DNA from 4 places in the Halalkalibacter sp. HAAS-P013 genome. Region 1 is predicted to be linked to each of the others. Evidence: riboswitches for the same ligand, from Rfam matches in the RefSeq annotation. Region 1 holds a riboswitch; each other region holds the start of a gene.
The links. Region 1 has a riboswitch for S-adenosylmethionine ahead of metK (methionine adenosyltransferase). Riboswitches for the same ligand answer to the same signal wherever they lie in the genome.

Region 1 (7,679 bases):
TATGGCTCGTATCAGGCGTGAATATGTAGAAAAAGGACAACATTATAAACAAGTTCTCCAGGAAGATAAAAACAAATAACAAGATTTTCTATTTCAAATGAATAAGATTGATTATTATTATCAATAATAAAGAAAGAAAAGAGCGATGGCCATCGCTCTTTTCTAGCCAAAATTAATGTTGTGGTTCAAACGTTTTACAATCTGTTTCTTCTTGCTTCTCCGCTTCTTTTCCTGTATGACTTATTACATAAATTCTGTCAGCCTCACACTGGTTTCCTTGAGCCCAGTATACACAGTTGTTTACTTCACATAAAACATCTTGTGCCATTTCACTCACCCCCTCTGATTTTCATTTTGACCAATAAAACTAGAAAGCATACGGACAGGTCAAATAATTAGAGATTGTATTATTAATATTGGGAACAAAAGGGGGTTCCATTTCCTTCATAACTGAAATGAAGGACGCTTTCCTTGGTTTTCAACGGCGTTTGGGGGCTGTCCTAAAAGTCCGGAACAGAGGAAGGAATGGCTCCGTTCGCTACGCGCCTTTAGAGGAGAAACCCACTCCTCTAAAGGCTTTTAAAAGATGTAGCGACTCCGCTCATTGCTTCGGGGGTGTCTCAAAAGGTCAAAAACAGACCTTTTGAGACACCCCCTTTCTCTTGAATTTTCACCGCTTTTTGACTTTCATCACATTTATGAAATCCATTCAATTTCACCCGCGTTTGGGTCTTCACACCTACTCTCCTTAAAAACGAATTATGAGAATAAAAGATGCACACGATTCTTCTAGAAAAATCGTGTGCATAAGTACGTCTCTATTTAATTTTTTTATAGTCCAGCTTGCTCTTTTAAAGCAGCCGCTTTATTCGTTTGTTCCCATGGCAATTCGACATCTGTACGCCCAAAGTGTCCGTATGCTGCTGTTTGCTTGTAAATCGGACGACGTAAGTCAAGCATTTTAATAATACCTGCAGGACGCAGATCAAAGTTTTCACGCACAAGAGCCACTAGTGACTCTTCAGATACTTTTCCAGTACCAAATGTATCAATAGAGATCGATACAGGTTGTGCAACACCAATGGCATAAGCTAACTGGACTTCACATTTATCAGCAAGACCAGCCGCAACAATATTTTTCGCTACGTAACGAGCTGCATATGCTCCTGAGCGGTCAACTTTCGTCGCATCTTTACCAGAGAATGCTCCACCACCATGACGTGCATATCCACCGTATGTATCAACGATGATCTTACGCCCTGTTAAACCAGCATCTCCTTGAGGTCCCCCAATAACGAAACGGCCTGTTGGGTTAATGAAATATTTCGTATTCTCATCAATTAATTCTTTTGGGACAACTGGGTTAATGACATATTCTTTTAAATTACGTTGAATTTGCTCTAGAGTTACTTCTGGATGATGTTGTGTTGAAATAACGATCGTATCAATACGTACAGGTTTTCCATCCTCATCATACTCTACGGTTACTTGCGTTTTCCCATCCGGACGAAGATAAGGAAGAATCTCATCTTTTCGTACCTCAGTTAAGCGACGAGCAATTTTATGACTTAGTGAAATTGGAAGAGGCATTAACTCTTTCGTCTCGTTATTAGCATAACCAAACATAAGTCCTTGGTCGCCAGCACCAATTGCTTCAATTTCTTCATCCGTCATTTGACCTTCGCGAGCTTCTAGTGCCTTGTCAACACCTTGAGCAATATCTGCTGACTGCTCATCAATTGATGTAAGTACTGCACTCGTTTCATAGTCAAAACCGTATTTTGCACGAGTATAACCAATTCCTTTAATTGTTTCACGAACGATCTTAGGAATATCGACATACGTACTTGTCGTAATCTCTCCCGCAACTAATACTAAGCCAGTTGTAACAGATGTTTCGCAAGCTACACGAGCATTCGGGTCATTGGTTAAAATCGCATCAAGAATTGCATCTGAAATTTGATCACAAATTTTATCAGGATGCCCTTCTGTTACTGATTCCGACGTAAACAAACGTCTGCTTTTCAATTCTGTCATTATCAAATTCCTCCTTTAAACGAAACCACTGAAAAAGGTACAAACCCACCTTTTTCAATGTCTCTATATTAAGTAGCAATGATTCCGCACGCTGCTCGTCTGCTATGAGAAACCCACTAATAGCAAACTCCTAGGTGTGATACATTTCTCACACCATTGGCAGCGGCTGCGTTCCATTGCTTCGAGTACATTGAAAAAGAAAACCCCTCTTTTTCAGTACACTCCTTTAAACACCGCTTTGTACTAAGCTTGTGTTTTTCTTTGAGACGGCACTCATGCCCCATCGAATGGGAAATACCTACCTGTAAAGCCGTATAAACGATAAAAACCCTTCTCCTGTAGAGGAAAAGGGTTGAATGTTTACCTTTAGCCTCTTATCGTCCAAGGCATAGCCTTGCAGGTTAGCACCTTTTCACTCATGGCTTTAAAGTGTTGGTTGCTGGGCTTCTTCGGGCCTGTCCCTCCGCCTACTCAGGATAAGAGTATCCGTTCGACGCATATCATATCGCACATGTTGTTTAGTGTCAACATATCCGACTCCTATTAAAAATTTAATCAAATTATCATTAAGATTTATTGTTATTGTGCACGATTCATTTAATACTATGCTAAAAACGAGTATTAATCATAATTCTTGCTAATAAAGATATAAGATCTAAAAGCAGGAAGTCAAAGAGGCCACTGAAAAAGGTACGGTTTTGACCTTTTTCAGTGGCCTTTAAGCAAACCTTGCCTTTTGTTATTTTAGTACGGTGTATCATCTCGCCTCTCTTGACGGTTTTCATTTTGTCTTTCCCTTTGTTGTTGCTTTTTCTCCCTTTCCTTCTCCAATTCTTGCTCTTTTCGAAGTTCTTCTCGAAGTTGCATTTTCATTAATTCATTTGCATTATCCCGAGGTTTCACTTGGCTATAAACCCCACTAGCTGTTAAGCCAATAATAAGTGCCATCAGTACTTGTTCTCCCCACTCCCTTGGAATAAACCAAAGTATACCAGCTATTCCAATCGCTAATAGAGCACGATATTGCTTTTCAATACCAAAGGCATTTCCTATCACCGTTACAAGCGCCGCTACTACTGCTGAAACAGTAGCGACATCCAACATAGAAACTTGCTGCAAATAGAACGCCTCCTTCATTTCTCTTTACCTAGATTGTATGCATGAAGAAGAAATTTAGGAACAATAAAGCAATTTGATTAGTTGGTGGCCAGTAACCCAAAAAAACATCCTACGAAAACACATTTTCTATTAAATATATCACAAATGGAAAATTCAATTAATAGTATAGACTATTAGACTTATTATGTTATACTAATTTACAAGATTTTGTATTTAATGCTAACAATCAAAAAATTAAAGAAAGGGTTTTGCGACAATGAATACAATCAACCTTCATTCCGAATTAATTAACTTAGTGAACTCAGACATGGTTCACCTTAATCTTCCTATCTCCTCATTAATTGAAAAGTCGTTAATGTGCGGTGAGGGGAAGCTCACATCTACAGGTGCACTTAGTGTTGAAACTGGCGCTTACACTGGTCGTTCCCCTAAAGACAAATTCATTGTCAACGAACCAAGTGTAAAAGAAAGCATTGAATGGGGAACGGTCAATCAGCCGATTGATAAAGATACGTTTACCTCCCTATATTTTAAAGTGATTGACCACTTAAAAAACAAAAGTGAAATTTTTGTATCCGATGGCTATGCTGGCGCTGACAACAGATATCAAATTCCATTAAAAGTCATTAACGAATTTGCATGGCACCAGGTTTTTGCACGTCAATTATTTATTCGTCCTACCAAAGATCAAAAGGAACCTTCACAGAAAGAGTTCACAATTATATCAGCTCCGTCTTTTAAAGCCGATCCTATAAATGACGGAACAAACTCAGAAGCATTTGTCATCATTTCTTTTGAAGAACGTATTATTTTAATTGGCGGAACGGAATATGCAGGCGAAATGAAGAAATCCATCTTCTCCGTTATGAATTTCATACTCCCCGAGCAAGATGTACTCTCGATGCATTGCTCTGCAAATGCAGGAAGAGAGGGTGACGTCGCCCTGTTCTTCGGTCTTTCAGGAACAGGCAAGACAACGTTATCAGCTGATCCTCTTCGTTCATTAATTGGAGATGATGAGCATGGTTGGTCAAGTAATGGCGTATTTAATATCGAGGGGGGTTGTTACGCTAAATGTGTAAACCTTTCAAAAGAAAAAGAGCCACAAATCTGGAATGCTATTCGATTTGGAACAGTTCTTGAAAATGTAGCTATTGACGTTGAAACAGGCAATGCAAATTACGATGATACATCGTTAACCGAAAATACCCGAGCGGCATATCCGATTGATGCAATCCCTAATGCTTTAGTTCCAAGTGTTGCAGGACATCCAAAAACAATCATTTTCCTAACAGCAGATGCTTTTGGTGTTTTGCCGCCAATTAGTAAGTTAACAAAGGAACAGGCAATGTATCATTTCTTATCTGGATACACTAGTAAACTTGCTGGAACAGAACGTGGTGTAACTTCTCCAGAAGCTACTTTTTCCACTTGCTTTGGGGCACCTTTTCTTCCATTGCCAGCGGTTCGTTATGCTGAAATGTTAGGAGAAAAGATTGACCTGCATGATGTTAATGTCTATCTTGTTAATACTGGCTGGTCCGGTGGAGAATACGGAATCGGAAAACGGATGAATCTAAAATATACTCGCGCAATGGTTCAGGCTGCCTTATCTGGTGAATTACGTTCTGCAGAGACAATTACAGATTCTATTTTTGGACTACACATTCCTATTCATTGTCCTGGAGTCCCTGACTCGGTTCTCAAACCTCGTGATACATGGACAGATAAAGAAGCCTACGATCAAAAGGCAAAAGAATTAGCCGCTAATTTCAAGAAAAACTTTCAAAAGTTCAATTCTATTAGCAGCAGAATTAAGAAAGCTGGTCCTAAATAGGATAAGAAACAGGGTCTCAAATTTGTCTTGAGACCCTGTTTTCTAAATTTCCTACTATAATCCCCCTATTCATTGGGACTTGTTTCTGTAAGAAGATAATCAATTAACGCTTCTTGCTCTTCTTCAGTAAAACCTGCCGTTCTATCTACCCAATACTCATGACCAATCCCTTCCACATGTACATCCACGTAAACGTTCTCCCAGCATGACAGCTTATACAACCAGCTCTTAAGAACACCTCTCTCCCTGTTGCTCTTGTCTTTTCACTTACCTTACGCATTTACGTAGGTGGTGCTAGCGTATTCTGATATGCAGAAAGAGCATTATTTTCTTTCCCTACTTCTGTACCAATAGTGCTAACAATGGTTGCATTAGGCGTAATCATTGAAAGTTTAGGATACGTTGGAGACTTTACTGCTTCATTACTCGTATTTACCTTTTGCGTTTTAGTCAGATTCATACTCTAAATGCAAAGACTCATAACAGTGTGTACGAGCTAAACTAACTATAAGAATACGGTGAAAGAACTTACCCTCTCTTATACGTCTTAAGCTGAAAAACGTTTTACATTGCGCTTCACCACTTCAAAATAGCTTCTTATAAGACGTGCAAATATTTCATCCCATGATTGCGTCAAGGCGAATTGCCGTGCATTGTTTGCAAAAAGATACCGCTTCTCGTTATCATCTAATAACATTGCAGTGTATTCTGAAAAACATTTAACATCTCTAGCCTTACATAAAAATCCACTTTCGCCATGGTTAATTAAATGCTGTACTCCACCTGCATTGGCTCCAACAACTGGTAAGCCAGAAGCCATCGCTTCTAACACAACATTTCCAAAAGTCTCGGTAGATGAAGGAAATAAAAAAAGATCACTAGAGGCATAAATCTTCGCGAGCTCTTCTCCTTCTAAAAAACCCGTGAACGTTATTTGGTCATTGTTATGTTCTGTTAATAATTTAAGTTGTGGCCCATCTCCAACAATTAAAAAATGGGTATCCTGTCTTAGGTACAGAGGAAGAGTTTCGTACGTATTTAAGGCAATATCGATTTCTTTTTCAGGTGCAATTCGACCTACATACAAAATAATCTTTCTTTGTTTAATTTGATATTTTCGTCTGATTTCATCGGTTTTCTTGTTCGGGGTATAATAGGTAGGATCAATTCCTCTTCCCCATATTTCCAACTCATCATGAAATGAAATATTAGTAAGCTTTTCTTTCGTACTTTCTGAGGGAACATACACTTTTTCAAAAGAACGGTGAAACCAAAACATATATTTCCAAAGCCATTTTTGAAGAAATGGTACATGATAATATTTTAAGTAATCATCGAAATGAGTGTGATACGAGGCAACCATAGGAATATGATGTTTTTTTCCATAATAGAGCCCATGTAGTCCTAAATTTAGTGGGGTAGCGATATGAATAAGGGATGGTTTAAAATCCTCTAAGGATTGTTTCATTTGAATGGGATTAGGAAGAGCTATTCGACACTCTGGATAGAAAAGGAACGGAAGACTGGCAAACCGTTGAATATGAGGAACTTCAGGAACCATTGTTTTGCTTTCAGGTGCAAACACCTTAAATTCAATCTTGCTCCTTTCTAAGTAGCTCGCTAACCTTTGTAATGTTCTTGCAACACCATTGATTTCAGGTGTATACGTATCAGTGAAAATCGCAATGCGTATGTCCATGCTCTCTCCCCCTGCAGTAAAAGTTTCGTTACTTCCACTTTACTCCATAGGGAAGAATTATTTTACAAAGATACTGTAAATTTCTTATGAATTTCCAAGCATAAAAACTCAACATTTTTCAAACAATCACTTAAAAAAATGCTATTATAATAAAATGTGTAACTAGATCTTTTCTAATGGAGTTGTTCATATGAATCGAATAGTCGACTGGCTATCCACAAACGATGATAAAGTGTTTTTAGTCGTGAATAAACAGTGGCGGTGCAAACCTCTCGACCTTATTTTACCGAAAATCACTCATCTTGGCGGTGCAACTTTTACATTATCAATACTACTTACAATGATTTTCATTTTTTCCAACGATGTGCGTTATTGGGCCATTGATGGATTAATTTCATTAACGATAAGCTTCGTTGTTGTTCAAATCATTAAAAAAGCATTTGGCCGAAAGCGTCCATACTTAAAATTACCAGATGTAAACACAGTCGCGAATCCACTCAAAGATTTTTCATTCCCATCAGGTCATACAACAGCTGCCTTTTCTATTGCAGTTGTTTTCGCTCTTCACTCTCCTATCCTTGCCTTTACTGTCGTGCCTTTAGCAATGATTGTAGCTATTTCACGAATGTATATAGGCCTGCATTATCCAACAGACTGTCTTATTGGTGCTTTCCTTGGGACAATTAGTTCTATACTTGCTGTTTATTTTATCTATGTGTAAGAAAGACGACAGGTCCGTCTTTCTACTTTCTTCTTAAGACGTATAGGACAGGATATGACCGTAAAGCTCCTCTGTTCTTTCCTCAGTAACTAAATGTCCTGTTTTTTCAAAAGTGATTAAATCTGCATTGGGTAAGTCTTTGACTAACCGTTTCCCAACAGACAATGGAACGACTTGATCTTCTTCTCCCCAAATTAATAAAGTAGGGATGTTGATTTCACTTAGTTGCTTACTCGACAAATCTCCCTCACGATACCGTAAAAGTC
Region 2 (7,679 bases), on a different contig from region 1:
ATGGTGGTAGTTTGGGCAGAAAAGAAGCAACTGGTTATGGAACGGTTTATTTTGTTGAAGAAATGCTAAAAGACAAAGGATTTAGCTTCAAAGGAAGCACAGTTGTCATATCAGGTTCTGGTAATGTATCTATCTACGCTATCGAAAAAGCGCAACAGCTTGGCGGGTATGTAGTAGCTTGTAGTGATTCAAGTGGATATATTTTTGATCCTCAAGGTATTAATGTTGATACTGTTAAACAATTAAAAGAGGTTGAAGGTAAACGAATTAGTGAGTACGTACAAGAACACCCTCACGCACAGTATTATCCAGGATGCTCAGGTATTTGGTCGATTCCTTGTGATATTGCTTTACCGTGTGCCACACAAAATGAAATCGATGAAATAGCTGCTAACTTATTAGTATCCAATGGAGTAATAGCTGTTGGTGAAGGTGCTAATATGCCTTCAACGTTAAACGCAATAGATATATTCCATGCTAACAAAGTACTTTTCGGTCCAGCTAAAGCTGTAAATGCTGGTGGAGTTGCTGTGTCAGCATTAGAAATGGCGCAAAATAGTATGAGACTTTCTTGGACACTTGAAGAAGTTGATGCGAAGCTCCAAGACATAATGAAAAACATTTATAGAAACAGCATTGAAGCTGCACAAGAGTACAATGCTCCTGGAAACCTTGTTGTCGGTGCAAATATTGCTGGTTTTAAGAAGGTTGCTGATTCCATGATTTCACAGGGAGTTATCTAATTTCACAAAAATAGGACTTACACTAGTAAGCCCTATTTTTTATGAATCAATTTAGTCTTTTCAAAATTTCTCGACAATACATTTCTACCTACAAAATATAATATGAAAAAGGGAATCATTCCAATTAAACTTGGAATTTCCAATATAGTTTCTTCGACCATGTTAAAGGTTTAACTTTTTCAGAGGAGTGATTGCAGTGAAAAGGCATGAACATGTTCGTATGGGTACCCGTTCCGTTTGGGCTGGAGAGAAAGAATATCTTGTACATGGGGCGACACAAGTACCCGTTGTCCACAGCGTATCATTTGGGTATGATGACATTGATCACTGGTTCCAAGTTGCTACTGGTAAAAAGCCTGGTCATATATATGGAAGAAACACGAATCCCACGGTTCAAGCTTTTGAAGACAAGGTGAAAAATCTAGAAAATGCCAAAGCGGTCACTAGTTTTTCAACAGGTATGGCTGCTAATAGTAACTCTTTGGCTACAGTACTATCACCTGGAGACCGTCTTGTTTCTATTAAAGACACGTATGGTGGAACAAATAAAATCTTTTCAGAATTCCTTCCTAAACTCAATGTAGACGTCACACTTTGTGAAACTGGCAATCACGAAATCCTTGAAGCCGAAGTGAAAAAAGGCTGCAAAATTCTTTACTTAGAGACCCCTACAAATCCGACCGTAAAAATTACAGACATCGAACGAATGGTCAAAGTCGCTCACAAAGTTGGTGCCCTTGTCTTTGTCGATAATACATTCGCTACTCCTCTCCTCCAAAATCCTTTGGAGTTTGGAGCTGACTTAGTCATCCATAGTGCAACTAAATTCTTAGGTGGCCACGCTGATGCACTAGGAGGTGTCGTTTGTAGTAATGATGAGAAACTCAAAGAAAGAATTTTTCATTATCGTGAAATTAACGGTGCTAGCCTTGATCCTATGGCCGCTTATTTGCTATTACGCGGGATGAAAACGCTCCATTTAAGAATCAATCAGCAATGTCAGAGTGCCGAGAAAATTGCTCGCTTTTTACAGAAGCACGAGAAAGTAGATGCAGTATTTTATCCTGGATTAGAAACCCATCCTAACCATGAAATTGCAAAAAAGCAAATGCGTGGCTTCGGTGGTATGTTAAGCTTTGCTGTTAAAGGTGAATTGGAGTCGGTTCGCGAATTTTTACCTAAATTGAAATTTGCAAATAGAGCAGCTAACCTTGGGGCAGTTGAAACAACTGTAGGTCCAGCTCGTACAACGAGTCATATAGAAAACACACCAGAAGAGCGCGCTGCATTAGGAATTCCAGAGGGGCTTGTTCGCTACTCGGTAGGGATTGAGGATGTTGATGATTTGATTGATGACCTAAAGTCTGCATTAAGCTCAATTAAAATAACAAATAAAATAGCAGAAATCAAAAAAGGGGGGTACTGACGAAATCCTGTACCGTTAGTTAAAAGCGCTCCTGCTGCAGGAGCGTTACCCTTTATAGTTATGACTGAAAAATAATTGCTGCTAATTTCACCATTTTTCCATAAAGCCTCCTTCCTATCAAATTCACCTCAATAATTAAATTTTTAACCTGAACTGTTGTCGAATAAAAAATACTTACCCCTGTAATATCTAAACTAGACACCCGATCAATTTGCAATAAACTAGGGTTAAAAGGAAATCGCAATTTAACTGTCCTATCAGTACAATAACTACAATAATAAAAAGCGCTAACCCTTTATTGGATTAACGCAGTCTCTAACTCAATAAAAGGACTTTTAAGCCTGATAATTTACCGAGACTAAGTTTAATATTTTCTAATGTATAAGTTACAAGAGTTAAAATTAGGAGTGGATTACCATCTACTCCCCCATTCTACTTGAAAATTTCTTTATGCTCTTCTTTTATAGTATTTAGTGTGTCATTAATGGATTGGCGATCAACATCTAGCCGATAACTACAAACTCTCTGTAATAGATCTGCTTTACCGTAGCCATGAAAAATGTATATGATTTCTTCCGTTCCCTGATTTCTTTCTTCCACTCTGTTCTCCTTAAGCAAAGCCTCAATGTTTTCAAATTTCTCATAGACAACATAGTAATTCACTTTTGTTTCATCGACAAAATACTGTTTTGACTCAATTAAATTATGAATTTCCATTCATAATCCACCTCTCTATTATTAGGAGTATACTACAATAAAAAATTACCATAGAGAGTAACTTGAGTATAGTTTACATAAATAAATTGATTATTTTTTATTTAAAATCATATTGTTCATTTTTTTCACATAATAAAAAACTGAGTAATTCAAACTTAAACAGAAACAGTTGGTTCAAGTACAGTTAATGTATTATCTATTGTATTGAGGTTTACAGATGCACCTATTGGAATAGCAGCTTTATAAATTCCATGTCCTGTAGCAAGGTTGACCATCAGAGGTTTTCCTAAGGGGACTAACCAATCTCTGATTAAATCTATATATGTCGTGCCATAAGACACAGGACAATTGGTGCATTCCCCCATAATAATACCAATACAATCTTGGAATTTTCCTGACATCGATAGCTGAGTAAAGTAGCGATAAATCATTGTCGTAGGAGAATTGATTTCTTCTAAGAAAAGTATTTTACCTTTTGTATCAAATTCATATGGTGTACCCAGTGTATTAATGAGCGAAGTCATATTTCCACCTACTATGGGACCCGTTACATTACCTTGAACTAAACTCATCAGTGGCATATTGGGTGGATTTTGAATAGATCTAGGAGAAAGTAATGTAGAATTAGCTTGAAAGAATTGATTATAATTATAAGATGGAGTATCTGCTCTAAAATCAACAAGCATTAAGCTATGAAAGGTAATTAAATTACTAAATTGATTCAAAATATTAAGTAGTACTGTAATGTCACTATAACCGGAAATTATTTTAGGGTTATCTCTTATTACAGCGTAGTCTAGATATGGAAGAATGGTCTGAACCCCAGTCCCTCCACGTGTTGTGAGTATCATTTTGACACCTGGATCTGTAAACATGTTCATCACATCTTCAGCTCTTTGTTCTGCCGTTGTAGCGACGATGCCCTCAAATGAATAAACGTTCCTGCCAAAAGCAATATTAAAACCCATATCCCTAATTGTTTGAACTCTAGTATTTATGATATTAGCATCAAGAGGGCTGCCAGCTGTAACCAATCCAATCGTATCTCCTCTTTGTAACAATGGTGGTCTTATAGCCATTTTACTCCTCCCTTGTCTTCACTTTTCTGAAACGGCTAGAGTTATTAATGTGCGTATATATAAATGTATGAAAACATATTTATTTTATAAACATTTTTTTCTAATGGACCCATAAGATAACTTATGAACAGTGTATCACTAGATAGGATGACTTGCATGCGATCATATACATCACGTGTTACATCATTAGGCTGTGCAGTAAACGATCCGTTCTTCCCCTTTTGTCCACTGCTCATACAAACCGCCATCTCAAATACTTTTTTATTTTCCATGATAAAACAATAAGGCTGCTTTTGATCAGCCGTCTTTTTCCATTCAAAAAGTTACTTCATTAGCATCGCATCCAAATATGAGGTTTATTATGATATTAGCTTTATCTCCTCCGGGGTATTAATATGTTCAAACACCGGAATAATTTCTGTGATTATTTCATCTTTAAATACTTGTTTTAGCTGGCTTTTCTTTTGTTTGGCTATTTTTAATTGATTAAAATTATTAAAGAAAATAAAGGACTGATTCTTAAATTGCTGACCTTGTTTAATTGTTGGGTTATGCAAATCAAAAAACAAATCTAATAATTCATTATAGGATACTTTCCAAGGGTCAAACCATATTTCTACTATATCTACATTTGTTCCTTTTAATTGTCTAATTTGAACATACTCAATACCACGAAAATCTGTAATAAAAGCCTGTTGACTGAAAAATTCACTTGCACCAAACACTGCTCTTTCCATTAATGATCGCTCCTTTTGAGCGATAAGCCTTCTTTCCATTAAAAAAACCTCTCTTTTTTGAAAGAGAGGTTAGTATTAATAAATACATTTCTCTCATCTTTCAAAGGTTACACCTTTGCAGGAATTAGCACCGTTCAAGTTAATATTTAAACTTGATGGTTGCCGGGTTTCATAGGGCCTGTCCCTCTACCACTCTGGATAAGAAGTTTATCGCTATTTATTTTTTATGTTTATTAGTGTTACTTTTAATAATATCAATCTCTAATTCAAAATTCAACTAATACTTTTAAATATATTAAAAAACTTTCATCCTCTTATTAAGAAATGCTCCTAAGTAGGGATCTCAATACCCCTTCGTTGTTATTATTTTTCAATAAATTTATCAACCATCGCTTTATCATTGCCTATAAAATAAGTTGTAAACGTAGTTAATTAATATCGTCGTAATTTGGTCTTCAAAGGGATAAGGTAGGTTCGGCTCCTTTTACTCTTGCTCCTAATATAATGACATAATCAATGCCTCGCTCAAGTTTGAAATGACTGTAATGTATGATTTGAACATGTAAAAAACATACATAAATAAATAAAATAAAACTGGAAATCAGTATTATGATTAGGCTCTTTTTCCCCCATATCCCTATTCCCTTTCTATAAGGTCTCAACAAACAAAAAGAGTTGCCATACTGAACTGACAACTCTTTTTGTTTTACTGTAACTGTTCTAATTCTTGTTCTAAAAATACCATTAATTCTTGAATCATCGAATCTGAGAAATCAAAGCGAATTCCTGCCGCCTCATATACTTCAGGTAAAGATTTCGATGAACCGAGAGCCAATGCTTTTTTATAATTTTCAAGTGCTTGTTCTGGATTTTCCCGGTATTGTTTGTACATTTGGACTGCTCCTAGTTGGGCAATCACATATTCTATATAATAAAATGGCACCTCAAAAATATGAAGAACACGCAACCAAGCTGTTTGTTGCCATTTCTCATAACCATTCCAATTTACCACATTCGAGTCTATATTTAGCATCAGTTCTTTGTACTTTCTATCGCGTTCATCAGATGTATGATCTGGATTTTCATACATCCAATGCTGGAACTGATCAATGATCATCCCAAGAGGAAGAAAATCGATTATTCCTTTTAACTGCTCTTTCTTTGCACGTATAAGATCTGCCTCATCTTTATAAAAGAGATTCCACTGGTCCATAGTCAAAAGTTCCATTGACATACTTGCTAATTCTGCTGATTCCATTGGTGTCTCACGATAGTCTCCAATTGGTTGCTTTCTCATTAAGTCATTATGAATACAATGCCCCATTTCGTGAAGCAAAGTAATCATATCATCTTGTGTCTTGGATGCATTCATAAAAATAAACGAAAGCTGTGATACAGGGAGATTAGAACAAAAACCGCCAGGCGCTTTGCCTTTTCGACTATTTAAATCAAGCATCCCACGTTCATCCATCGTTGTTAGAAGCTCAGCAAACCGTGGATCAAGGTTTCCAAGGATAACCTTCGACTTTTCAATAAGCTCCTCAGTTGTTGTAAAAGGTTGTAATGGCTTTTGCTCTTGTGGAACACCTTGTCTATCCCATGGTCTATACGTGTCAACACCTAGTTCAGTCTTATGCTGTTTCTGTAATTTTTCTTTGAGCGGTTTGACATACTTACGAATTGATACTGCTAAGTTTTTACAGTCCTGTGGCGTATAATCAAAGCGCTCATATTTTTTAAACATATAATCCCTGTAATTCGTTAACCCTGTGTTTTGAGCTTTTTGATGACGTAACACAATAAGCTCATTCATAATTTGTTGCAGCTCTGCTTCCTTGGAGAGGATGGCTTCAGAAATTAAAGTAAGAGCTTGTTGTCTCGTATTACGATCAGGGTCTTGTATGTATGGAGAAAGTTCACTTAATGTCAGTTCTTCATTACCCCATTGAACGGTTAATCCTCCTGTATGTTCAAAATAATTCGTTGCAAGCGCATCTTCTTTTACTTCTAAGTCAATATTTTCTAATCTGAAAATTTCTTTTGCATTTTGTTTTCTTTTAATCAACTGTTCATACAAAATAGGGTCTAATTGGCCGTTTGCCTTAGAAGATAAAAATGCCTCATCAAATAAAGAATTATATTTCTTAAAAAGGGGGTCAATGACACTTTGGTCATGCTCAAAAATCTCTTTTGCCTTTTTAGAGTCACTTTGACATTGAAAGTCGATGTAATGCCCAGACATTGCTTCCTCAATGGCATCAAATAGCTCTGACTGTTTTTTAAGCCATGATTCTAATTCCTCTACATTGTCCGTAGATTCCTGTAACAACGCATCAAACATCTCCGCTATTTTCTTAGGTTCATTAAAGTTCAGTTTCTCTACATAAAATGTTGACATGAATCGTCCTCCTTTTCAGGTAAGCTCATCGTACCAGAATACAATGTAATAATAAATACAAAATTATCCAAACAAAAAAGGCAGCCTCGACTAAGTCGAAGCCACCTTACACAATTTATTATTTTTCCATCCAGTTTGTGTGGAATGTTCCTTCTTTATCAACACGTTGATACGTATGAGCACCAAAGTAATCTCTTTGCGCTTGTAGAAGGTTAGCCGGAAGTGTTTCTGTACGATAGCTGTCAAAGTATGCTAACGCACTTGCAAGACCTGGAACAGGAATTCCAAGCTTAACAGCTGTAGCCACTACGTCACGAGCAGCTTCTTGGTAGCCTTCTACGATTTCTTTGAAGTAAGGATCTAGTAATAGGTTCGTTAAATTTGTGTCACGATCGTAAGCTTCTTTAATGTTTTGAAGGAAACGAGCTCGGATGATACATCCACCTCTAAAGATCATAGAGATATTTCCTAAGTTTAAGTTCCAATCATACTCTTCAGAAGCTACTTTCATTTGAGCAAACCCTTGAGCATAAGAACAAATTTTGCTTAAGTACAATGCTTTACGGATTTTTTCAACAA
Region 3 (7,679 bases), on a different contig from region 1:
AGCAAAACTCTGACGACTTAGAAACAACGCTTAATGCAGTTGAAGAAAAATTCGGCCCTTGGCTATCACAATTAGAATGGATCAACTTTGGTGGAGGTCACCACATCACCAGAGAAGATTATGACATCACATTATTAGAAGAATGTATTAAAAGAATGCAAACGAAATACGATTTAGAAGTTTATCTTGAGCCCGGAGAAGCGATTGCACTTAATGCAGGTTACCTCGTTACGACTGTTCTTGATACCATGCAGAACGGAATGGAAATTGCCATTCTTGATACGTCCGCAACATGTCATATGCCAGATGTACTTGAAATGCCTTATCGTCCTCCTCTTCTAGGATCAGGTGAAAAAGGCGAAAAGCCATTTACATATCGACTAGGTGGACAAACATGTCTTGCCGGTGATGTCATTGGAGAATATTCATTTGACGAGCCCTTAAAAAGCGGAGATCGATTAGTGTTTGGAGATATGGCGATCTACACAATGGTGAAAAACACAACATTTAACGGGATGCCATTACCAGCGATTGCTCTGAAAGATAAAGATGGAGATTACCGTATTGTGCGTGAGTTCGGCTATGAGGACTTTAAGGTGAGACTTGCATAATCAATTGGAAGCACGATCTCGCAATGGTCGCTCCCCCTTCACAGATTAAATTTGAAAGAACCAGATTCTTATGAGAGAATTTGGTTCTTTTTCTTTTGGCTGTGTTAAATACAAAGGTTGATATAGAACAGAAAACAGGCGTACTCTTGAATCATTAGCAAAAGACGTACAACCATTGTTATAGCTCATCGTCATTCTACTATCCTCCATGCGCAGCGATTTATCGTTTTAACAGAGGAAGGTATTGCTGAAGAAGGGATACATGATTCATTTCTTACACGAAATGGAGCGCATGCACACCTGCACTCTAAACAATTTGAACTACAAGTATAGACGATATACCAAGATCGGCTCTCTTTTAAAACGTTATCAAATCCAGAGAATTCCACAAAAGTTGTCTTATGCTCTGTAGTACTAAAATAAATGATATGTAATACAGGTTGTTGTCTTTCGTTCATTTTTTCCCCCTCCTGCTTTAGCGTATAGCTATGAAAAGCTGTAAAAGAAAATATGTCAGTCATTCTTCTTCTCCACTTCCTATAAAAACCAGAAGGAATTACCTTACCAGTGGAGAATTTTAGATAGATGAAAGCACTTACTTAAATACAGGAGGTTTCATAATCAATGAAAAAAACAATTTATATAACAGGCGCAGATAGAGGGTTAGGTTTAGCTCTGTCAAAAGTTTTCTTGAAATCTAATTTCAAAGTTTTTGCTGGTCGCTACATGACGGATTGGGCTGAGCTTGATGAATTAAAGGAGGAGCATGGTGACGATTTACACATTATTACATTAGATGTTACCGATCAGCAATCTGTGGATCAGGCCGCGGACTATATTAAAGAGCATGCCGGTCAATTAGATATTTTGATTAACAATGCTGCTATTTATAAGGATCGCTCTGAGGATGTATTCGGAGAGTTTAATTATGACGATATGATGGCTCATTATAACACCAATGCCTTAGGGCCGTTACGTGTATCCAAATCTGTCGTTCCATTATTAATGAAAGGTGATAGTAAGATCCTCGCAAATATTTCTTCAGAAGCCGGGAGTTTAGCAGATTCTTGGAGAAAGAAAGAGTATGGCTATTGCATGTCAAAAACTGCATTAAATATGCAATTAACAATCTTACAAAACCAATTAGAGGAATATGGAATCAAAGTATTAGCTTTCCATCCAGGTTATGTGAAGACGTATATTTTTGGTGACTTTAATCCTGATGCAACGATTGATGCGTTCGAATCAGCGACTGGGATTATGGAGCAAATTTTAAAATCCCCAGCGATAAATGAACACATGTACATTGATTATCAAGGAAATAAACTAAACTGGTAAGGAGAGATAAAATTGATTAGGATCATAGCACTAGTAGGCGATTACTGGCATGCTGGAGATGATGCCAAAGTTGGTTTGGAAGCTGCAGTTGACCGAATGCCAAACAAAAAAGACGTTCATCTTCAGTACATTACTCACGAGGAAGTATCCAAAGCTCTAGATGAGAAACCAGACTTATTGATCAATGCAAAAATGGATCAACTAAACCCTAAGGATGAACACGTCATTACTTGGTTAACAGAAGAATTGGACCAGAAGCTTGCCACCTATGTTAAAGAAGGAGGCAGTGTACTAGCTTGGCATGCTGGGATGGCTGGATATAAAGGGGAAAGCAATTATATTCAAATGTTACGAGGATCTTTTGACTATCACCCACCGGGACTTCAAGAGGTTACATACATGTTGAAGGAAAATGAAAAAAGCGGAGAAAATACATTCCTCCTTACCGATGAGCAGTATTTTGTCCACTGTGAAATAGAAAACACAGAAGTCGACCTTTGGAGCACAGGTGTTGATGGCGATTCGATCGCAGGCTGGAAGCATTCCTATGAAAAAGGGAAGGTTTGCTGCTTTACTCCAGCCCATACAAAGGAAGGCATGTTGAACAAAAATGTCTCAAATTTGTTAGTAGAAAAAATACTTTGGTCGTTATCAAAATAGGTTATTAGGATGAGATTCGGGTTCTTCCCCTTCTCTCCTTTTTCACTAACTAAAAAAACTTAGCTAAGAAAAGAATAAGGAGGAAAGTCAATCATCTTTGCTCTTTTTTCTGGAAGGATTCAGAATTTAATTAAGTCACATATCCTGAATAATAAATTGGTCCTCCCCTCAACAATACAGAACCTTATTCACTGATTATGCGAAGTCCCTCTTTATTTTTCGATTGTGTTGTCTTTCTTTTATGTATTGATAAACCCAAATTGTCAAAAAGAGCCAAAACCCACTTAATAAATAAGCTCCTACTACATCGCTTGGAAAATGCACTCTGAGATAAACCCTGCTTGTCCCAATAGCAAGGATCATAACTGTACTAACGTATTGTTAGATACTTTTTTCGGTTTATGCATTTGATTTCAACTACCCCATGATGCACTTTTCACAACTCCTATTCCTCAGTTTGAGTCTACATCCCCTCACAAAATGACTTTTCTTCATCTTTTTCTGAGAAAGAAGAATAATATCTCTGCAAGTACATACTATAAGATTGTCACTTCGATGGGCTATAGCCAAGCGGTAAGGCAACGGACTTTGACTCCGTCATGCGTAGGTTCGAATCCTGCTAGCCCAGCCAGTTACAAATACATAATCCAAAAAAGCTGCTGAGTAACAAAACTCAGCAGCTTTTTTCAAATTCTATTTTATTATTCACCTGTTAAAGGAATGACCGCACCATCATACGTGTCGATAATGAACTGTTGAACTTCTTCTGATTGAAGAATTTCAACTAATTTTAAGATCTCAGCACGGTTTTCGTCTTCTGAACGAACAACAATTAGGTTTGGTTGAAGAACATCTGCTCCCTCAAACGCAATACCATACTGCTCAATGTCTACTCCACCTTCAAGTGCATAGTTTGTGTTAATCACAACTGCTTCGCCTTCTCCTGCTTCAAATGAAGGAGCAAGCATTCTTGCTTCTACTTGATACTTGTCAAACTGTAAGTTTTTAGGATTTGATACGATATCGTCTACTGTTGCTAAAGCACCTTCTGCGACATCAAGCTCAATTAAGCCTGCTTCTTCAAAAATTGGAAGAATACGTCCATGGTCACTAATTGAATCACTCATGATAATTGTTGCACCTTCTGGAAGCTCATCTAAGCTGCTGTATTCTTTAGAATACACACCAATTGGCTCAGCGTGGATAGCCCCAATGCTTACAAAATCATAATCAGGATTTTCATCTAATTGCATCGCTAAGTAACCAGGTGTCTGGAAATAGTTTGCATCGATATCGCCATCACGTAATGCTTGGTTTGGCAAGATATAATCTTGAAATGTGACAATTTCAAGCTCAATGCCTTCTTCAGCTAAAAGTGGTTGAACATATTCAAGTACTTCTGTATGCGGCACAGCAGATGCCCCAACTACTAGCGTTGATGTTTCAGCTTGTTCTCCCTCTTCACCAGCTGCATTTTCTGTTGTTTCTTCTTCTGCAGCACCACAAGCTACTAAAGATGCGGATAATGCTGCTACACCAAGTAAGCGTAAAAACTTTTTCATAATTAAAAATCCCCCTTGTTATCGTTTATCTGTTTTATTTGTAAAGTAGTCACCAATCCATTGAATAAGAAAGACAATGATTAAAATGACCACTGTTGCAACTAATGTAATTTGACTGTTGTTTCGTTGAAAACCTTCAAGGTAAGCAAAGTGTCCGAGTCCACCTGCTCCAATTACACCGGCCATAGCCGTGAAGCTAACTAACGAAATAGCTGTTACGGTTATACCGGAAATGAGTGCTGGAAGCGACTCAGGAATAAGGACTTTTCGAATGATATCCCATTTGGTTGCTCCCATTGCTTGAGAAGCTTCAATAACACCTTTATCAATTTCCCTTAATGCCATCTCGACCATCCGAGCATAAAACGGAGCCGCTCCAATGATTAATGCTGGTAAGGCTGCATTGGCTCCAAGCATCGAACCAACGAGCATACGTGTAAATGGTATCAACAAAACAATTAAAATAATGAACGGAATCGAGCGAAACACATTAACAATTAAACTAAATACCGTATTAATCCACTTGTTTTCCCAAAGGTTTCCTTTGCTCGTTAAATACAAGACAAGGCCTAAAATTAACCCAATGATAAATGTCGCCGCGACGGAAATCCCCGTCATATAAAGAGTCTCGAGTGTGGCGTCCCATAACCGATCCCATCTTACCCTTCCAAACCATTGATCAAGCATGGGCGATCACCTCCACTTCCACTTGTTTCTCGCGGATAAATGCAATGGCTTTGTCGATTTCATCTTTGTCACCTGTTAAGGCCACAAATAATGTTCCGTACGAACCCTCTTGTATCTTCGTTATTTTTCCTTGGATAATGTTGACCTCGACATCAAATTGTCTAATCAACTGGGTGATCAACGGACGTTCTGCTTCTTCTCCGACAAACGTCAGCTGCACCAGCTGCCCGTCCGGATAATCAGCAAGCATATGATCAACGGCTTCAACTGTTTCATCAGTCTCCGTAATTTGCTTAACGAATTCCTTTGTCATCTTCTCTTTTGGTTTACGGAACACTTCTCGTACAGGCCCTTTCTCAACAATCTTTCCAGCTTCCATAACCGCAACTTGATGACAAATCTTTCGAATGACATGCATTTCGTGCGTAATTAATATAATCGTCAATCCTAGTCGCTCGTTAATATCTACAAGTAAATCCAAAATTGAATCGGTTGTTTTAGGATCTAATGCCGACGTTGCTTCGTCACAAAGAAGAACTTTCGGGTTATTGGCTAACGCACGTGCAATACCGACACGCTGCTTTTGTCCCCCACTCAATTGAGATGGATAACTTTCTTCTCGGCCCTCTAAGCCAACAAGCTTAATTAATTCATCCACTCGCTTCATTCGCTCAGTCTTCTTCACACCAGCAATTTCAAGCGGAAACGCAATATTTTCCCGTACAGTCCGCGACCAAAGCAAGTTAAAGTGCTGAAAAATCATGCCGATTTCTTGTCTAGCTTTACGGAGCTCTGTTGGTTTTAGTTTTGAAAGATTTCTTCCAGCAACTACAACATCACCCTCGCTTGGCCTCTCAAGCATGTTCAACATTCGAATTAATGTACTTTTTCCCGCACCACTATATCCAATAACACCATAGATTTCACCTTCATTGATGGTAAGGTTAATCCCATCAACTGCCGTAACTTGACCATTTTTTGTTAGGAATATTTTCCGAATTCCTGTTAATGAAATCATCCGCTCCTCCTTCCCCTTATAGGTAGCATTCCCTATAAGAATACTCAAATTTATTACAACATTTTTTCTGAATTATTATTCCCACAATGTAAAAAACCTTTCTGTATGATGAGCAGAAAGGTTTATTTATTCCCTTCTCTCATCTTTCAAAGCATTACACTTTGCAGGATTTAGCACCTTCTTAGATCGCATTCGATCCAACGGTTGCCGGGCATCGTCGGGCCAGTCCCTCCGCCACTCTGGATAAGAGTCTATTAAATTCAGTTATTTGTTTATATTAGCAATGAGAGAATGATAGCACAATCACAAAATGATTGTCAACAAATAATATTACATTGATATAATTTTTTATTCAGATTTATCGAAAAATAAAGTAGCGGTACTCCCTTTTACTTTTTTACTCGCCATAACTCCGCATTAATTCGCCATGTACAGAAAAGAACAAAAAAGCACGATCACTCGTCTCAGTTAGACTGATGATCGTGCACCGCACATTTAAGAGAGTTATTCAAAGAATTTATAAACCTCTTCTATACTACTAGTTTCCAATACAATCTCTTCAGTGTCAAAAATAATATAGAAAGGATATTCTTCTATGCCTAATTCTTTCGCACCGCTTGGTAGGTTAGAACCACCTATGTTCACACTACCGGTTTCAATTTCTTCTAAGTCATCCATTAAAGCCATCAACTTGTGAACATGATCAATATTCTCTTCATATGTTCTTGAACTTTCAAAGTAACCATGAACTGTATACTTACCATTATCATACGCCTTTAAATTGGCAATCACATCATCTCTCGTCAATTTAACTGTGAAAAAAGTAACTTGTTCCGCTTTATAATAAGGAAACCCCTTTTGTTCTTCCATCATTTCAAAGAACGTTTTCCTATCACCATTAATTGCCGTTCTTGTTTCTTTAAAGTTTCCTTCAACCCAAACCCTCACATTGCCTGATTCTGCTTCACCGATGGTGATCTCTTCTCCTTCATCATTTAAAAGTATAGTGCTATTTGTTAATTCAACCCAATAACCATATATATAGTCTGGGATATAAAAGTCCTGTTTTTCTCTAGGAGTTAAATCATCATCAACATACACAAAGAATAATGAATTTAGTTCATCTTCATAGTGAATCATCCCTTGAAAATCTGGTTCTTTTTCTAGCACCTTCTCTGTTTCACTACAGCCAACGAAAAGAAAGAGCAACGTAACTACAAATAATAAGTGTTTCATATTTTAAAAAACCTCAACTTTTCTGCTCAATTGTGTTATTTTCTATCTTAACATTGATCTCCTTTAAGTTGGGTAAACATAAACCTTTGTCCCATCCATACAAACACTACTCATTCACAACCAATTCAAAGTCTATTTCAGCTGTCCAACCACAAGTAAAGCGAACAGTGCTAGAACTGTTCGCTCTTATTTATCTGTTATGGCGCAAACGGAAAGTATGTGAAAGTAACGACAAAAAGTGCAAATGCTCCGAAACATAGATAAATAAGACTAAATAATATATCCAAACTAATTAATCCCCATTTTTGCCACGACTGTTTCTTTAATGCAGCATTGATCCAGCGGTAATTAATCATCATAAGTAAATAGAGTGCTAGAACAATAAAACAGGATACGACCCATTGCCCGACAGGTTCTGAAGTTTCTACACTTCGTTCTATAAAGAACCCCGATTGGAGTTTAATTATTTGACTAACAACAATAAAAATGACCGCCATTATTCCCCCAATTCCACCAAGCCATTTCTTTTCTTGTTTTGTCGTACCAATTAACAAACACCCACCAACC
Region 4 (7,679 bases), on a different contig from region 1:
GAAGCGGCTTTTCTTTTCGCGGAATTTCAATGGATTCCCGCATGAATCCAACTAATGGCCGGACCGTTTTACTAGTGATCGGTTCTGTAGTTTCTCTCACCTTTGCAAATGCTTCAATATGCTCAGGCGTCGTACCACAACAACCTCCCAATAAACGAACCCCCTGCTTAATAAACTTCTCTCCCATATCTTGAAAATAATCTGCATTCGATTGGTAGAACACACGCCCATCACGATAATCAGGTAAGCTTGCATTTGGGTACGCAGATAAAAACCCCTTTTTCGGTAACGCAATCGTTTCAAATGAACGAAGCATATGAAACGGACCTGTCCGACAATTTAATCCAACCACATCAGCTCCTATAGCTGTCAGTTGTTCAAACGCATCAGAAACGGCAATCCCACCATTCATCACACCTATTTCTCCGAGTGACAAATTTACAACTAAAGGCAAACCTGTTAATTTTCGCGCAAGGTTTGCAGCCATCGTAGCTTCTTCCAAATCGTAAAACGTCTCTAACAAAAGGCCGTCAACGCCTTCCGTTAATAGCTCATTCATTTGCTCTTTGAAGGCTTCCTCTATCTCGTCAAGGCTCCATTCTTCTAATTGAAACCGTCTAATCCCTCCAACAGTTCCTAGTACAAACGTATTCTCACCAGAAGCTTCTTTTGCTAAACGTACGCCTGAGCGATTGATGGAGCGAACCTCTTTCTCTAGCCCATATTTTTCTAGCTTCAGTTTGTTCGCAGCATACGTATTAGATTGAATCACATCAGCTCCAGCCAAGGCGTATTTCTTATGAGCATTTAGTATGATATCTGGATTTTTTACATTTACTTCTTCAAAGCATTGGTCGACTCCTTGCTCATATAGCAACGTTCCCATTGCTCCATCTCCGATTAAGACTTTTGATGCTAGTTGTTCTAAAAAGCTCATTCATTCTCCCTCTCTTTCACTTGACGGAATGCTTGATCAAGATCAGCAATTAAATCCTCTGCCCGCTCAATCCCAACAGAAAAACGCAACAAGCGATTGCAAACACCATTTGCTATACGAATATCTTCAGGAATGTCCATATGTGTTTGCGTAGCAGGGTACGTCATCAAACTCTCAACCCCACCTAAACTTTCTGCAAAAGAGACGAGTTTCAACTGCTGTAAAAATGGGTTGACCCACTCTTCTTTTAATATCCGAAAAGAAATCATTCCACCTTTTCCAGGATATAGGACGTCTATTACACCTTCTTGCGCCTCTAAATATTTTACGATTGCTTTCGCATTTTCTTGATGTTTATCCATTCGAAGGGCCAGAGTCTTCATCCCTCTAATTAACTGATATGAATCGAAAGCTGATAAGATTGCTCCGATCCCGTTATGGTAATAACCAATACGTTCACAAAGCTCTTCTCCTTTTGCAGCAATGAGCCCAGCGATCACATCGTTGTGGCCACCTAAATATTTAGAAGCGCTATGTATAACGATATCTGCACCGTCCACAAGTGGTTGTTGCAAAAGTGGGGTATAAAACGTATTATCAACAATTAATAAAATTCCGTATTTTTTGGCTATTTTAGCTAGTTCAACAATCGACGCTTCTTGCATTAATGGGTTCGTAGGCGTTTCGATAAATAATGCCTTTGTATTATCAGTAATACAGTTTTCAAACTGTTCAAGGTTACGAGGGTCTGCAAAAGAAAAAGTTAAACCCCAACGATTCCATCCTTGTTCAAATAAACGATAGGTTCCTCCGTACAGATCTTGTGATGCTAAAATTTCATCTCCTTGTTCAAAAAGAGAAAGAACCGTTTGAATGGCTGCCATCCCCGAGCTGCAAGCAAAACCTCGTTCCCCCTCTTCCAACTCCGCTATCGCTTTTTCTACGACCTCTCTAGTTGGATTACCTGTTCTTGCGTAATCATACCCTGTCGACTCCCCAATTCCCGTGTGCCTATATGCAGTTGAAAAATACACAGGTGTATTAATGGTCCCTGTTGGATTATCTGAACGATTTCCAATTTGTACTAAGATTGTCTCAAGTTTCTCACGGTTCATTTATAAGACCTCCACATTTATATCATTCATTAATAAATATTAAAAACCACCTTCTATTTAAAATAAGAAGAAGGTGGTTGTGTTATCAATCGCCTCTCCTTATCTTTCAAGCCGTCAACTTGATGGATTTAGCACCTGACCGAAATCGGCTGGTTGCTGAGACATCTTTGGGCCAGTCCCTCCGTCTCTCTTGATAAGAAAATCAATTATTCATATTTTTCATTTAATCAAAATTACAACAAATTTCGAACTTTTGCAAGAAAAATTTTTCCTGCAAGTAGATTAAATCATTAGAAAAAAGCGCAACAGCAACGATCAATACATATTTAATTTTTTATTCTAAGGAAGCATCAATATTTAAGTTTTCTTCATTTCCGCAGACACAACGCTTGAAGCCTGTTTCATATTCACCTTTTTCATTTCTACTCCCACGTAGAATATATTTTTCACTACAAACTGGACAACGAATCACAACACGATAACGTCCTTCAGCCATATTGATCACCCTTTACTTATTAAATTCTACAAACCTATACATCTAATTGATGAGCTCGCTTCACCTTTTTTAACGCTACCCACCATAGAAAAAACATAAATGGAATTATCGCAACTAAGAAATACATTCCGAAAAAAAGCAAAATAAAATCATAGACGCCGTGTAAAATAATAGGCAAACTTAACGACAACGTCAAATGTTTCCCCCTTTTATCTTCTTCTACTTTAGCTCTTCCAAGATAATATCCCATGATGACACCGTACAAAGCGTGACTAGATACAGGCAATAAAGCTCGGCCAAAAGCTGTTTCTAAGCCATTAGCTATTAAATAAAAAACATTTTCTAATGTTGCAAATCCTAGTGAAAGAGAGGCGCCGTAGACGATTCCATCATAGCGTCTCGCAAAGGTCGCATGTTGATACACAAAAACCCAAAGTAGAAACCATTTAAAGAATTCTTCCACGAACCCATACAAAAAGAAGGCTCTTGTAAACGGATGTGTAAAATACCCTTCCGTCGTGAATGCATACTGTAAAACCATAACAGGAAATACAAGTAACACTCCAATTAAAAACGTTCGAAAAACAAGCGAAACCGTATTCGAACTATAATGATTTCGCAAATAAAAATATGATAATAATGCCATTCCTGGAGCTATTGCTGCTGTAATAAGTGCAAACAATTCGCCAATCCTTTCTCCTTGCGTTACGATTTATTACTCAAACCAAAGCTTATATGGTAATATAATATAATTATGCAAAACATTGTGAAATTGGGGTGACCTTTTTGAAGAAAATTCTTGTTTTACATACTGGTGGCACCATCGCCATGCAAGAAAATGAACATGGAGCAGTCCAACCAAACTTAATAAACCCATTATATTCCACTATCGAATCGCTATCAACCATTGCCTCTGTGATTGTGGATGATTACTTAAATTTACCTTCTCCTCACATGACTCCTAGTTTAATGGTTGATTTAGCAAAAAGGTTAAAAGAGCGAGTAAAAGACGATCAATTAGATGGCATTGTTGTCACTCACGGGACGGACACCCTTGAAGAAACAGCGTATTTACTAGACCTTATTCTTGATTGGGATACTCCGGTGATTATTACAGGAGCGATGCGTTCTAGTAATGAGCTTGGTGCAGATGGTCCACATAATCTAATTGCATCAGTAAGAGTAGCAGCAAGTGACGAGGCACGAGGAAAAGGAGTTCTCGTTGTCTTAAATGACGAAATTCACACAGCAAAAAATGTAACGAAAACTCATTCAAGTAATATTGCGACATTTCAAAGCCCTCAATACGGCCCAATTGGAATTGTTACAAAACGCGGGGTGTTTTTTCACCATACATTAACGAAACGTGATTGCCATCCTGTAACACAAATGACGAAAAAAGTAGCTTTGTTAAAGACCTATGCTGGCATGGACGAAACAATCATCGAAGCCGTCGCTACCACTCACATTGACGGGTTAGTTATTGAAGCATTCGGTCAAGGGAATGTCCCTCCAACCATTATGCCTGCACTAAAGTCATTGATCACCCGTAACATTCCGGTAGTACTGGTATCGCGTTGTTTCAACGGCGTCGTCCAAGATACTTATGCGTACGAGGGCGGCGGTCGTTCGTTAAAAGAAATCGGCATCATTTTTACAAATGGTTTAAATGGCCAAAAGGCAAGACTGAAGCTCATGGCTGTTTTAGAACAATCGACGGATCACTCAACGATTCAGGAACTTTTTTATAAATAACCCATAGCACCCATTTTATAAATTAATGACTTCTTAAATCATACGATACAAGGTCTCAAAAGGTCAGATAAAGACCTTCTGAAAAATTAGCAATGGCATGCTCGTCGCGCTCCTGTTATAAGAAATCCACTCATAACAGTCTTCAAAGGATTACGACGGCTTGGCTCATTGCTTCGAGGCAGTCACAAAAGGTCAAAGAACTCACCTTTGTGACTGCCTATTTTTTATTTTTTCTTACTTTGAATAGAGTTAGCGATCTGTCCCCCGTGAAAACGTCCATTTTCAATGAAGATTTCATTCGCATTATTTCCAGCCGCGATGACACCTGCAATATATAATCCTTCTACATTTGTTTCCATTGAATCAGGATCAAAATATGGTCGTCCACTCGCCGGGTCAACAAGAACCCCCATTTCTCTTAAAAAAGAATGGTCTGGATGATAACCAGTCATCGCAAAGACAAATTGGGCAGGCACCCTTTCTATCTTTTCTCCTACTTGGTAGACAACTTCATTATATGTAATTTCTACGACCTCTGCATTAAACACCATGTTTATTTTTTCATGACGAACAAGAGAGTCAAATTCTGGCAGGATCCAAGGCTTAACACTAGTAGAATATTCACTGCCGCGGTACAAATTCGTTACTCGAGCCCCTGCCTTTTCTAGCTCCAATGCTGCATCTACAGCTGAATTCTTACCTCCGATTATAACAACGTCCATATCAAAATAAGGATGAGCTTCCTTGAAATAATGAAATACGTGGCTCTGATCTTCCCCTGGTATGTTCATCATATTTGGAGAATCATAATAACCTGTAGCAATAATTACGTGATCGGCTACGTATTCTTCCTTTGATGTTCTTATGTAAAAATGACCTTCTTTTTGCTTTTGAACAGTTTCAACTTGTTCATATGCTCTAACCCGTATATTTTTTCTCTTAACCACCTCTCTGTAATAGACAAGTGCTTGGTTTCGTCTAGGTTTTCGTTCTTCAATTACAAATGGCACACCACCTATTTCCAACTTTTCACTCGTACTAAAAAATGTTTGGTGAGTTGGATAACGATGAATGGCACTAACGACATTATCCTTCTCAATCACAAGTGGCCTGAGTCCTTGCTCCATACAAGCAATAGCTGCTGCAAGCCCACAAGGCCCACCACCTACTATAACGACCTCTTCCCTTATCATAATGTTCACCTTCTCTTCATAAATCAAATAGGGAAACTCACAAAATTGTCCCAAATTTCTAATATGTAGGCACATTTGATCTTTCCGAGTCTCCCTTTTATCCTTTATTTAATTACACCCAGCCACGGAACCTTGATGCTTCAGCCATCTTCCGTACTCCGATCATGTAAGCCGCTAGACGCATATCTACTTTCCGAATTCTAGCTAAGCTATATATATTATCAAAGGAACCAACCATAACAGCTTCCAGCTTTCCTTCTACTTCATCTTCCGTCCAATAGTATCCTTGATTATTTTGCACCCATTCAAAATACGAAACCGTTACTCCACCGGCGCTTGCTAGAACATCTGGCACGAGAAGAACATCACGCTCGGTTAAAATACGTGTTGCTTCCATTGTTGTCGGTCCATTGGCAGCTTCTACGACAATCGATGCTTTAATTCGGTCCGCATTTGCTTCCGTTATTTGATTTTCGATTGCCGCTGGCACCAATATATCACAATCTAATTCAAGCAATTCTTGATTGGAGATCGTATCTCTAAAAAGCTTTGTAACCGTACCAAAACTATCACGACGATCTAATAGGTAATCAATATCTAAGCCGTCAGGATCATATAGACCACCATAAGCATCCGAGATTCCAACAACTAATGCACCTGCATCATGCATAAACTTCGCTAAGAAGCTCCCTGCATTTCCGAAACCTTGTATAACAACGCGAGCTCCGTCTAAATCAATTCCTTTTTTCTTAGCCGCTTCACGAATGCAAATTGTCACTCCTTTAGCCGTTGCCGATTCCCTGCCATGGGAACCTCCAAGAACAAGAGGCTTCCCTGTTATAAACCCAGGAGAATCAAATTCACGAATGCGACTATATTCATCGAGCATCCAAGCCATAATTTGAGAATTTGTAAAAACATCAGGTGCAGGAATATCCTTTGTAGGACCTACGATTTGACTAATCGCACGAACATACCCACGACTGACACGCTCAAGTTCACGGAAAGACATTTCTCGTGGGTCACAAATAATTCCTCCCTTCCCGCCACCATAAGGAAGGTCGACGATGCCGGCTTTTAAACTCATCCAAATAGAAAGAGCTTTCACCTCTTTTTCTGTTACACTTGGGTGAAATCTGACACCACCTTTTGTTGGACCAACTGAATCATTATGCTGAGCTCTATACCCAGTGAAAATTTTAGTCGAACCGTCATCCATTTTAACAGGAATTCGAACGGTTAACATACGAATCGGTTCTTTCATCAATTCATACATTTCTTCTGGATAACCAAGCTTGTCCAACGCCTTTTTAATGACACTTTGTGTCGCTGCAAGCACGTCTAATTGTTCTGCTTGCTGTTTATTTTCTGCCATTCCTTTTTCACCTCAATAATGGGATTAAAGCTTTTTATCACTTCTTACTATAATGAAACAGCCCTAACTTTTCCAGCTTAAATATAACTTTTCTTTAAAGATTTCAAAAAAACTTGCTACTCTTCCCTATTCACAAAAAAAGAACTGACAACAAAATTATCAGTTCTTATTTATTAATGAATGTTCCATAAAGCTCTCGTATAGAATCGTATTTAATGAGTCGTTTTCCATACTCCTCAACGACATAAGAAGAAACGGTTGATGGGTTTCCGAACTCAGCAAGCAACGCAACAAATGTTTCCTCATCGACAAAATCGACATCAAACTCTTCAAATTTGATGAAATATTGGTCTTTATATGAATAAAGTGATCCACCTTGAATTCCGAACGGGAAAAGCCTAGAAGATAGAGCAATTACATCTTCGATATCAGCAAATTCATAGAAGATATCTTCAGTTTCATCAAGGGTCACTTGCATTTCAATATATCCTTCTTCAAATCCCTCTTCATCAAAATCTTCATCTGATGTACTTTTCGAAACGATAATGACCATTCCTTGCGCGGGCATTGCGTAGACTTCTACCGCAATAGGTCCATCTACTTTAAAACCAAGTTCATCATCTGCCTCTAGAATCATATCACGAAATAAATCATGAACTTTCGGCAAGTCTTGCCATAAGTCTTCTTTCGTTAATCCTCGTTCACGCATATCATCAAAGGTTAGGAATGCTTTGAATTTGTTTGTATTTAAACGCTCAAGACGCATTTGAAACCCTCCTTTTTACGAACACCTATTCCCATTGCTCGT

Region 2: another riboswitch for S-adenosylmethionine. It lies ahead of AC1FXP_RS00985 (peptide-methionine (S)-S-oxide reductase); the one in region 1 lies ahead of metK (methionine adenosyltransferase).
Region 3: another riboswitch for S-adenosylmethionine. It lies ahead of AC1FXP_RS12280 (methionine ABC transporter ATP-binding protein); the one in region 1 lies ahead of metK (methionine adenosyltransferase).
Region 4: another riboswitch for S-adenosylmethionine. It lies ahead of AC1FXP_RS02720 (methionine biosynthesis PLP-dependent protein); the one in region 1 lies ahead of metK (methionine adenosyltransferase).

Annotation. Positions count from the first base shown of each region.
Region 1 covers NZ_JBWQTU010000005.1:17,477-25,155, reverse strand. The annotation lists gene AC1FXP_RS08465 (gamma carbonic anhydrase) at 1-79, shown strand, start outside; gene AC1FXP_RS08460 (DUF1540 domain-containing protein) at 173-328, opposite strand; gene metK (methionine adenosyltransferase) at 832-2,037, opposite strand; SAM riboswitch class I at 2,409-2,520, opposite strand; gene AC1FXP_RS08450 (hypothetical protein) at 2,782-3,156, opposite strand; gene pckA (phosphoenolpyruvate carboxykinase (ATP)) at 3,413-4,993, shown strand; gene AC1FXP_RS08440 (hypothetical protein) at 5,059-5,181, opposite strand; gene AC1FXP_RS08435 (hypothetical protein) at 5,274-5,453, opposite strand; gene AC1FXP_RS08430 (glycosyltransferase family 4 protein) at 5,541-6,692, opposite strand; gene AC1FXP_RS08425 (phosphatase PAP2 family protein) at 6,883-7,413, shown strand; gene AC1FXP_RS08420 (alpha/beta fold hydrolase) at 7,447-7,679, opposite strand, start outside.
Region 2 covers NZ_JBWQTU010000001.1:177,944-185,622, reverse strand. The annotation lists gene gdhA (NADP-specific glutamate dehydrogenase) at 1-743, shown strand, start outside; gene AC1FXP_RS01005 (cystathionine gamma-synthase family protein) at 940-2,169, shown strand; gene AC1FXP_RS01000 (hypothetical protein) at 2,602-2,886, opposite strand; gene AC1FXP_RS00995 (S66 peptidase family protein) at 3,042-3,965, opposite strand; partial or broken gene AC1FXP_RS00990 (hypothetical protein) at 4,010-4,273, opposite strand; gene AC1FXP_RS00985 (peptide-methionine (S)-S-oxide reductase) at 4,325-4,741, opposite strand; SAM riboswitch class I at 4,793-4,907, opposite strand; gene AC1FXP_RS00980 (M3 family oligoendopeptidase) at 5,409-7,100, opposite strand; gene gndA (NADP-dependent phosphogluconate dehydrogenase) at 7,219-7,679, opposite strand, start outside.
Region 3 covers NZ_JBWQTU010000008.1:107,277-114,955, reverse strand. The annotation lists gene nspC (carboxynorspermidine decarboxylase) at 1-611, shown strand, start outside; gene AC1FXP_RS12315 (hypothetical protein) at 657-806, opposite strand; gene AC1FXP_RS12310 (SDR family oxidoreductase) at 1,236-1,949, shown strand; gene AC1FXP_RS12305 (ThuA domain-containing protein) at 1,962-2,609, shown strand; gene AC1FXP_RS12300 (phosphatase PAP2 family protein) at 2,805-2,972, opposite strand; tRNA gene AC1FXP_RS12295 (tRNA-Gln) at 3,166-3,240, shown strand; gene AC1FXP_RS12290 (MetQ/NlpA family ABC transporter substrate-binding protein) at 3,311-4,171, opposite strand; gene AC1FXP_RS12285 (methionine ABC transporter permease) at 4,190-4,858, opposite strand; gene AC1FXP_RS12280 (methionine ABC transporter ATP-binding protein) at 4,851-5,876, opposite strand; SAM riboswitch class I at 6,013-6,126, opposite strand; gene AC1FXP_RS12275 (hypothetical protein) at 6,381-7,112, opposite strand; gene AC1FXP_RS12270 (hypothetical protein) at 7,310-7,679, opposite strand, start outside.
Region 4 covers NZ_JBWQTU010000001.1:514,460-522,138, forward strand. The annotation lists gene AC1FXP_RS02715 (bifunctional homocysteine S-methyltransferase/methylenetetrahydrofolate reductase) at 1-937, opposite strand, end outside; gene AC1FXP_RS02720 (methionine biosynthesis PLP-dependent protein) at 934-2,052, opposite strand; SAM riboswitch class I at 2,149-2,252, opposite strand; gene AC1FXP_RS02725 (hypothetical protein) at 2,387-2,548, opposite strand; gene prsW (glutamic-type intramembrane protease PrsW) at 2,583-3,230, opposite strand; gene AC1FXP_RS02735 (asparaginase) at 3,335-4,303, shown strand; gene AC1FXP_RS02740 (YpdA family putative bacillithiol disulfide reductase) at 4,528-5,496, opposite strand; gene AC1FXP_RS02745 (Glu/Leu/Phe/Val family dehydrogenase) at 5,609-6,871, opposite strand; gene AC1FXP_RS02750 (genetic competence negative regulator) at 7,038-7,637, opposite strand.